Collimonas fungivorans Ter331: one gene and its partner. The protein of the gene in region 2 binds, or shares a complex with, the protein of the main gene of each other region. Links are inferred from orthologs where the notes say so. Each region holds a gene or a part of one and is shown on either strand. Other genes may lie near its edges. The genes, in order: hfq and CFU_RS07470.

What was found.
Region 1: the proteins of CFU_RS07470 (region 2) and hfq are in contact, whole or in part, in a crystal structure (PDB 3VU3), measured with the Escherichia coli proteins. The link is inferred for Collimonas fungivorans Ter331 from one-to-one orthologs.

What each region holds. Positions count from the first base shown.
Region 1 is NC_015856.1:2,260,440-2,263,446, forward strand. Bases 306-3,007 are described here. They hold hfq (RNA chaperone Hfq), read left to right. Parts: upstream 306-1,389; coding sequence 1,390-1,626; downstream 1,627-3,007. Other genes in these bases: der (ribosome biogenesis GTPase Der), read left to right, coding at 306-1,249; hflX (GTPase HflX), read left to right, coding at 1,669-2,790; hflK (FtsH protease activity modulator HflK), read left to right, coding at 2,879-3,007. Also shown: more of der, read left to right, coding at 1-305. UniProt on the Escherichia coli protein: RNA chaperone that binds small regulatory RNA (sRNAs) and mRNAs to facilitate mRNA translational regulation in response to envelope stress, environmental stress and changes in metabolite concentrations.
Region 2 is NC_015856.1:1,721,712-1,728,331, reverse strand. The notes cover bases 2,045-4,990. They hold CFU_RS07470 (catalase), read right to left. Parts: upstream 4,316-4,990; coding sequence 2,774-4,315; downstream 2,045-2,773. Other genes in these bases: CFU_RS07465 (bifunctional 4-hydroxy-2-oxoglutarate aldolase/2-dehydro-3-deoxy-phosphogluconate aldolase), read right to left, coding at 4,633-4,990; CFU_RS07475 (ABC transporter permease), read right to left, coding at 2,045-2,141. In the rest of the region: CFU_RS07485 (ABC transporter permease), read right to left, coding at 1-478; CFU_RS07480 (glycine betaine ABC transporter substrate-binding protein), read right to left, coding at 513-1,421; more of CFU_RS07475, read right to left, coding at 1,449-2,044; more of CFU_RS07465, read right to left, coding at 4,991-5,289; edd (phosphogluconate dehydratase), read right to left, coding at 5,286-6,620.

The DNA of each region.
Region 1 (3,007 bases), 540 kb from region 2 along the record:
TTTGCCCGGCTTGACTCGCGATCGCCATTACGGCGAAGGGCGGGTCGGCGAACGCCCGTTCCTGGTGATCGATACTGGCGGTTTCGAGCCGGTTGCCAAAGACGGCATCATGCACGAAATGGCGAAGCAGACCAAGCAGGCGGTGGCGGAAGCCGATATCGTGATCTTCATTGTCGACGGCCGCCAGGGCCTGACGCCGCACGACAAGACCATCACCGATTTCCTGCGCAAATCCGGCCGCTCCGTGATGCTGGTGGTGAACAAATCCGAAGGCATGAAGTACACCTCGGTCACCGCCGAATTCTACGAGCTCGGCATGGGCGATCCCTACGTCATTTCGGCCGCCCATGGCGACGGCGTGACTGACCTGGTGGAAGAGTCGCTCGACCTGGCTTTCTCCCAGCGGCCGTCGGAAGAGCCGGAGCCGGAAGACAAGGAGCGCGGCATCAAGATCGCCATCGTCGGCCGTCCGAATGTCGGCAAGTCGACCCTGGTCAATACCTTGCTGGGCGAAGAGCGCGTGATCGCGTTCGACATGCCGGGCACCACGCGCGACTCGATCGAGATTCCGTTCGAACGCGACGGCAAGAAATACACCTTGATCGACACCGCCGGCATCCGCCGCCGCGGCAAGGTTTTCGAGGCTATCGAAAAGTTTTCCGTGGTCAAGACTTTGCAGTCGATCTCGGAAGCCAACGTGGTTTTGCTGCTGCTCGACGCGCAGCAGGATATTTCTGAACAGGATGCCCACATCGCCGGCTTCGTGCTGGAGACCGGGCGTGCGCTGGTGGTCGGCGTCAACAAATGGGATGGCCTGACCAGCGACCGCCGCGACGAAATCAAGATGGACATGGATCGCAAGCTGAACTTCCTGTCATTTGCGAAATTCCATTTTATTTCAGCGCTGAAATCGACCGGCATTACGCCGTTGATGAAATCGATAGATTCTGCGTACGCAGCGGCCATGTCCAACCTGACTACGCCAAAGCTCACGCGTGCCCTGATCGAAGCGGTAGAGCACCAGCAGCCGCGGCGCAAGGGTTCGATCCGTCCGAAGCTGCGTTACGCCCACCAGGGCGGCATGAATCCGCCTATCGTCGTGATCCACGGCAACGCCCTGGAATCGATCGAAGACAACTATAAACGTTATCTCGAAAAACATTTCAGAGAAACTTTTTCGCTGGTTGGGACTCCATTACGCATCGAGTTCAGATCCAGTCGGAATCCATACGCTCGCCAGGAAAAATAATTTTTTAAAAACACTTTTTTCTGAGCAGTAAATCCGAAAATCGTTTACATTCGTAAAACACCCACCGAGTCATTCGCCGAGTTTATGCTCGATTTTAATTTGCATCTGACTTCTAATCACAACAACACAGTGGAGTAGCCATGAGTAATAAAGGGCAATTGTTACAAGACCCGTTTTTGAACGCCTTGCGTAAAGAGCATGTTCCGGTGTCTATCTATCTGGTCAACGGCATCAAGCTTCAAGGCCATATCGAATCCTTCGATCAATACGTCGTTTTACTGCGTAATACCGTTACCCAAATGGTATACAAACACACCATCTCAACCGTAGTTCCTGCACGCGCTGTCAATCTGAATCTTGAATCTGAAGCAGAATAACTATTCACTGTCGGCGAGGGCCGCAGCTACACGAATGTACCCATGCGCGCAGCGCTAGTCGGAGTGGACTTCGGCAAAGGCGACTTTGCCGCAAGTCTGGAAGAACTGTCTTTGCTGGCCAAGTCTGCCGGCGCGGTGCCTCTCGTCACCATCACCGGCAAGCGCAGCAGTCCCGACGCCGCCTTGTTTGTCGGTTCAGGCAAAGCACAGGAAATAGCCGACGCGGTATTTGACGATGAACTTGAAATAGTCATTTTCAACCACGCCTTGTCGCCAGCCCAGCAGCGCAATCTCGAACGTGTACTGAAAGTAAGAGTGCTGGATCGCACCAGCCTCATACTCGACATCTTTGCCCAAAGAGCCAAAAGCCATGAAGGTAAAGTGCAGGTAGAGCTTGCGCAGCTGCAACATCTGGCGACACGGCTGATCCGCGGCTGGACTCACTTGGAACGGCAAAAAGGCGGTATCGGCTTACGCGGACCAGGTGAAACCCAGCTGGAAACCGACCGCCGTTTGCTCGGCGACCGGGTCAAGGCCTTGCGCGCCAGGCTCGACAAGCTGCACCGGCAACATGCAACGCAACGGCGCGCACGCGGGCGCAGTGCCACTATCTCGATTTCGCTGGTGGGTTACACCAATGCCGGCAAATCGACCTTGTTCAACGCGCTGGCGAAAGCCGGCGTGTATGCGGCGGATCAGCTGTTCGCCACGCTGGACACCACATCCAGGCGGGTTTACCTGGGCGAGGCGGGCAGTGTGGTGATTTCCGATACGGTCGGCTTCATCCGTGAGTTGCCGCATCAACTGGTGGCCGCATTCCGGGCGACGCTGGAGGAAACCATCCATGCCGATCTGTTGCTGCATGTGGTGGATGCTGCAAGTCCGGCGCGCATGGAGCAGATCGAGCAGGTGAACCTGGTGCTGAAAGAAATCGGCGCCGACCATATTCCGCAGATTCTGGTGTGGAACAAGATTGACGCAGCGGAACTGGAGCCGGCGGTCGAACGTGATGAGTATGATAAAATTCAGCGAGTTTTTGTGAGCGCGCAAAAAGGGCTGGGCCTGGATTTATTAAGGCAGGCCATCGCCGAATTCGTGACCGGCAACCCGCCGGCAGCGGCATATTCGGCGCCGGCCGCGGAAAATACGCAGCAGCAGGTGTAAAGCCATTGTTAAGCCGTTGTTTCAAAAGTAAGCGCCTCTAACGAGCATTCCAACCTATTTGTTTTATTTACTTAAAGATAACGATCGAATGCTTGGTACCTTATTCAAAAAACTTGGTGTGAAATTTTCGTTGAACGACCCGCAATGGGGCCGGAATTCGCAAAATGACAACAAGCAAAACAATGACGGCAAAAAGCCGAATAACGGCGGCCCGCCT
Region 2 (6,620 bases):
CCACCGCCATCACGCCGATGTTCATGACCACGGCGGTGCGGACCCCGCCCAGGATGACCGGCACCGACAACGGCAGGTCGACCAGCCGCAGGCGCTGCCAGAAAGTCATGCCGATGCCGATGCCGGCTTCCTTGATGCCGTGGTCGATGCCGTCCAGCGCCAGGTAGGTGTTGCGCATGATCGGCAACAGCGAATACAGGAAGACCGCGGTGATCGCCGGCAGCGGCCCCAGTCCCTGGCCGAAGCGGGAGAACAGCGGGATCATCAGGCCGAACAAGGCGATCGACGGCAGGGTCAGGACCACGGTCGCCAGGCCCATCATCGGGCTGGCAAGCCAGCGGTGGCGGATCATGACGATGCCGAGCGGCACGCCGATCAGGATCGCCAGGCCGACCGCTATCCCCACCAGCATCAGGTGCTGGATGGTGAGATGCAGGATTTCGGGCCAGGCGCTCAACAGGTAGTCAAAGAAATTCATGGGGCGTCCTTAAGGAAAACGTTCACTGCAGCATTCACTGCGTCAGGCCTTCGCTGCGCAGGAAATCCGCGGCGACCTGGGCTATCGGCAACTGGTCGATATCCACTTTTTTATTCATTTCGGTCATCTTGGCGGTATCGATCCTGGCCGACAGCGCGTTCAGCTGTTCGGCGAGCTTGGGATTGGCGTCCAGGATTTCTTTGCGCACTACCGGCACCGCGCTGTAAAAAGCGAAGAAGCCCTTGTTATCCTCCAGCAGCTTGAGGTTGAAGCCCTGCACCCGGCCGTCGGATGAATAGGTCAGGCCGACATTGAGCTGGTCGTTATGCAAGGCGGTGTACACCAGGCCGGCATCCATCTGCTTGACTTCGCTGCGGTCCAGGCTGAAGCCGTACAGCGCCTGCAGCGGCTCAAGGCCGTCCGGCCGCGAGGCAAATTCGAAATCCATCCCCATCAGGTATTTTTTATCGGGATCCTGCTGGCGCGCCTGCCTGATCTTGTTCGCCAGGTCTTCGATGGTGTTCAGGCCCTCTTCCTCGGCGCGTTGCTGCGGCACCGCCAATGCATAGGTATTGTTCAGCTCGGATGGCTGCAGCCAGATCAGCTTCCTCGACGCATCCAGTTCCTTGACCCGTTGATAGGACTGGTCCCGGTCCAGCTTCTCGTCTATCTTGTTGTAGACCACCAGGGCGGTGCCGGTGTAATCCCAGACGATATCGATCTGGCCGCTTTCCAGCGCCTGGCGCATGATGGTGGTGCCGAGCCCGTTCTTCAGGTCGACCGCGTAACCCTTGGCGCGCAGGTACTGCTGCGTCATGGACGACAGGATCAATTGCTCGGTGAAGTTCTTGCCGCCGACCACCAGGTCGGCCGCGCTGGCCGGCGTCGTGCCGAGCAGGCTGAGCATGAAAGCCAGCAAGGCCGTTATACGGAATTTATGCATTTTGTTTCCTTGTCAGATAGATGGCGATCAGCGCAGCAGACCGCGCTTGCTCAGGTAGGCATTGCTGCCCAGCGAGACGATCGCGTCCAGCATCAGCGCCAGCACCGCGGTAGCGGTGGCGCCCAGCAGCAGCTGGCCGTGGTTGTTCAGGTAGATGCCCGGGAAGATCAGGCCGCCCAGGCTCTCGCCGCCGATCAGGATCGACAGCGGCGCGGTGCCGACATTGATCGCCAGCGCGGTGCGGACGCCGCCGACGATGATCGGCAAGGCATTCGGCAGCTCGACCCGGAACAACACCTGCAGCGGCTTCATGCCGATGCCCTTGGCCGCCTCTTTCATCGCCGGCGAAACCTGCTTCAAGCCTTCATAGGTATTGCGCACGATGGGCAGCAGCGAAGCCAGCCACAAGGCGAGGATGGCCGGCTTGTCGCCGATGCCGAACAGGGCCAGCGCCAGCGCCAGCACCGCCATGGAGGGAATGGTGTTGCCGATATTGAAGATCTGCATCCACTTTTCGGCATGGCGCGAAAAGTAAGGGCGACTGAGCAGGATGCCGGCTGGAATGCCGCACAGCAGCGCCAGCGACATCGACCAGCCGACCAGGACCAGGTGACGGCCGGTGTAATAAATCAGGTCGCCCTGGTACTGATGGATCACCGCGGGGCCGATCGACCAGCCAATGGCGGCCACCACCAGCAATGTGACGGCGGCGCCGATCATGGCGTTGCGATAGCGATTGGTCATGCTTACTCCCTTGCATAGGCAGCGGCTGAAAACTCGTGGTGCGGCACGCCGGCTTTTTTGCCTGCGGGCGCGCAAACGGTTTTTCTTTTCCGCTGCGTATTGCATGACCGCCAAACACGAAACGACACGAAACCTGTCGGCGCGACATACAAATCAATTTTTTATGATCTCGTCCGGTCTTCCCGCGGGGAGGACATTGAACAAGCCGACTGCCGCATGGGGCGGCAAAGAATGCGAGGAATTCCCCGACTTTGGTGAAACTCCGGCGTAGCCGAAGCGTGAGACAACCCGCTGACGCGAGTCACGAAACCCAAAAAGGCGCCGTTGAGGCAGCACCATATTGTTGAGCGTTTGCCATTATAGTCAATTTTCTTGATGACGTCCAGTAATGAGATTTGCGAAAGCTATTACCCGAATGTCTGAAGAGCACGATAGCATAGGATTTACGGTATGAATGTCAGATAAATCTGATTTTTATAACAATAAAAAGCAAGGGAAGTCAGAGATGGAGACAGCTTGTCGAAAACGCCGCCATGGCCAACTGGCGGCGTCTTGAAGGGGAAATGACCAGGGCGCCCTGGTCGTACGCGGCGAGTTAAACCTGCCGATTAACCCTCGAGCTTTTTAGCCCGCGCCTGGACGTCGGCCAGGTTGCCCTTTACCGCGGCAGTCAGGCGGGTGCCGTAATCGGCGTCAGCCTTGTAAAAATGGCTGAGCATGGTTTGCCTGATTTCCGGGTTGCTGACCTTGACCAGGTCGCTGGCCAGATTGCCGATCAGGTTTTCCTGCTCCTGTTTCGACAACGAGCGATAGAAATCGCCGGCCTGGGTGAAGTTGTCGGTGACGGCGATACGCGCTTGTTGCGTAGTGCCGCTCAACGGCGTCTGCACCCCTTTGTATTGCGCATCTTCGGCATAGCTGCCGGGCTGGCGCGAAGGCTGGTAATTGACGTCTCCAACCGGATTGACTGCAGTACCGGCGCCGTTGGAGTTGTAGTTATTCACTTTCGTCAGCGGCTGATTGACCGGCAGGTGCTGGTTGTTTGCGCCCAGGCGATGGAACTGCGTATCCGCATAGGAGAACAGGCGGCCTTGCAGCATGCGGTCTTCCGACGGCTCGATGCCGGGCACCAGGTGCGACGGCGCCATGGCGACCGATTCCGTGGTTTCGAAGAAGTTCTCCGGCACCTTGTTCAAGGTCATGGTGCCGATCTTGGTTTCGGCAATGCCAGGCCAGATCTTGGTGTCGTCCAGTGCATTGAAAGGAAATTTGCCCAAGTCTTCAGGCTTGACCACCTGTATGTACAGGTCCCATTTCGGAGATTCGCCGCGCTTGATCGCACCGTAGAGGTCGTCGGTCAGGTTATTGAAGTCTTCGCCTTGCACCTTGGCCGCTTCGGCGCGGGTCAGGTTCTTTATGCCTTGCTGGCTCTTCCAGTGGAATTTCACATAGCTGACCTGGTTCTGGGCGTTGACCATCTTGAATGCATGGACGCCGTTGCCATCCATCATGCGGTAAGAAGCCGGAATGCCAAGGTCGGAATACACCCGCGTAAGCATGTGGGTGCTTTCCGGCTGGTGGCTGAAAAAGTCGAAGAAGCGGTTCGGATCCTGCGCATTGGTGATCGGCGACGGTTTCAGCGAATGGACCATGTCGGGAAACTTGATGGCGTCGCGGATAAAAAAGATCGGCAGGTTATTGCCAACCAGGTCCCAGTTGCCTTGGTCGGTGTAGAACTTGGTGGCGAAGCCGCGCGGATCGCGCAGTGTTTCAGGCGAGCCGCTGGGATGGATCACGGTAGAGAAACGCACGAATACAGGCGTCTTCTTGCCGGCTGCGGCAAACACGCTGGCGCGCGTCAGCTCGGACAGGTTGCCGGCGGAGACAAACTCGCCGGCAGCACCGGTGCCGCGTGCATGGACCACCCGTTCCGGAATGCGTTCGCGGTCGAAGCGCTGCAGCTTTTCAATCAGGTGAGTGTCTTGCAGCACGTCGGGACCGTTCGGGCCGGCGGTTTGCGAATTCTGGTTATCGCCGATCGGCGAGCCGTTGTCGCGCGTCATGGTCTGGGCGCCGACGCCGGACGCCAGCAATGCGCCTAAGCCCAGCGCCGCGATGCGCGAGAGTGGGAACTGTCTGGATATATTCATGATTTGGCCTCAATGTTTTTGTCATGTGCGGGGATACGCCGGCAAATTATGGAGTTCCAAAACATCTTTGCATATTGATAATTTCCAATGGGAAATATAGTTAAATACTATCAATATACGCAATTCAATTTATAACAATGAATACCATTTGGCGGCCAAGGGCCGGATTTCTAGCCGGGATTAGCGCAGCGACAGGAAAAACCAGGAGAGAGAGAGAGAGAGAGAGAGAGAGAGAGAGAGAGAGGGAGGGAGTACAGCTTGTCGCCGCAGCAGTCACGGTTGGTGAACCATGACTGCGATGGCGGGAAGGGAAAAGATCAGAGCGCCTTGCGCAGCTTGCTGGCGGCCGCGGCCAGGGCGGTGATGCGCGCCCAGTCGCCGGACTTCAGCACGTCCTTCGGCGTCAGCCAGGAACCGCCGACGCAGGCAACGTTCTTGCAGGCCAGGAAATCCGGCGCCGTTTCCAGCGAAATGCCGCCGGTCGGGCAGAACGTGACGTCGCCCAAAGGACCGGCAATCGCATTCAGCATGCCGACGCCGCCCGCCGGCACCGCCGGGAACAGCTTCAGCTGGCGGAAGCCGGCTTCGCGCGCCGCCATCACTTCGGATGGCGTCATCACGCCAGGCAACAGCGGCAGGCCGCTGGATTTGGCGGCGGCGATCAAGGCCGGCGTCAAGCCGGGAGAAACGCCGAACACCGCGCCGGCGTCGCGCGCGGCGACAAACTCGTCAGCCTGGGTCAAGGTGCCGACGCCGACAATCGCACCCGGCACCTGCTCCGCAATGGCGCGGATGGCAGGCAAGCCATGCGCCGTGCGCAGGGTCACTTCGAGTACGCGAATCCCGCCTGCGACCAGGGCCTTGGCCAGTGGCACCGCATGCTCGATATCGTCGATCGCAATCACCGGGATCACCGGCGATGCACGCATGATGTCCAGCAGCTGGTTGCCGTAAAGGAGATTTGTGGATGTCATATCGTGGCTTTCTGTGGTTGTTGTTCGGCGCTTTCCTGATCATGCAAGACAGGCGGCAAACCGAAGCTGGTGGCGCCCTCTTCCGCCGCGCTCACTGTGGTGCGGAACATCGCAAACAGTTCGCGGCCCATGCCGACGTGGTTGGCAGTCAGGTCGAGCGTCAGCGGCTGGCGCTGCGCCCATTCTTCGGTTGGCACCAAGGCTTCCAGTATACCCTGCTCGGCATCCATGCGGATCATGTCGCCGTCGCGCACCAGGCCCAGCGGACCGCCGGCCAGGACTTCCGGCGTTACGTGGATCGCCGCCGGCACCTTGCCTGAGGCGCCTGACATGCGGCCGTCGGTGATCAAGGCTACGTGGCGGCCGGCATCCTGCAAAATCCCAAGCGCCGGCGTCAATGCATGCAATTCCGGCATACCGTTGGCGCGCGGACCTTGATGGCTCAGTACCGCGACAAAATCGCGGTCCAGTTCACCGGCGCGGAACGCTTTCATGAACGCCTCTTGCGAATGGAACACCAGCGCCGGCGCCTGCACTACCCAATGTTCTTTCTTGACTGCGGAAATCTTGATGACCGAACGTCCCAGATTGCCGGTCAGCAGCCGCAGGCCGCCATCGGCGGAAAACGGCGCGGTCGCGGTGCGCAGCACCGAATCGTCGCCGCTGACTGCCGGCGCCGGCTTGAACACTACCGATTCACCTTCCAGGAAAGGTTCGGCGCAATGCGCGCGCAGGCTGTCGCCAAGGATGGTCTTGACGTCTTCATGCATCAGGCCGGCATCCAGCAGTTCACGGATCACAAACCCGGTGCCGCCGGCAGCGTGGAAATGGTTGACGTCGGCGTCGCCGTTCGGATAGATGCGGGTGACCAGCGGCACCACGGCAGACAGCGCATCGAAATCGTTCCAGTCGATGACAATGCCGGCAGCCTTGGCGATCGCCACCAGGTGCAGGGTATGGTTGGTGGAACCGCCGGTCGCCAGCAAGGTGACGATAGCGTTGACGATGCTCTTCTCGCTGACCACGTGGCCGACCGGCAGGTACTGGTCGCCGCGATCGGTGATTTTCAAGGCCTGGCGCCCCGCTTCGGCAGTCAGGGCCGCGCGCAGCGGCGTGTTCGGCGTGATGAATGCCGAGCCCGGCAGGTGCAGGCCCAGCGCTTCCATCAGCATCTGGTTGCTGTTGGCGGTGCCGTAGAAAGTACAGGTGCCGGCGCTGTGGTAAGACTTGGCTTCCGCCTCCAGCAATTCGGCGCGGCCGATTTTTCCTTCAGCGTAGAGCTGGCGGATCTTTACCTTTTCTTTATTGGTCATGCCGCTGGTCATCGGGCC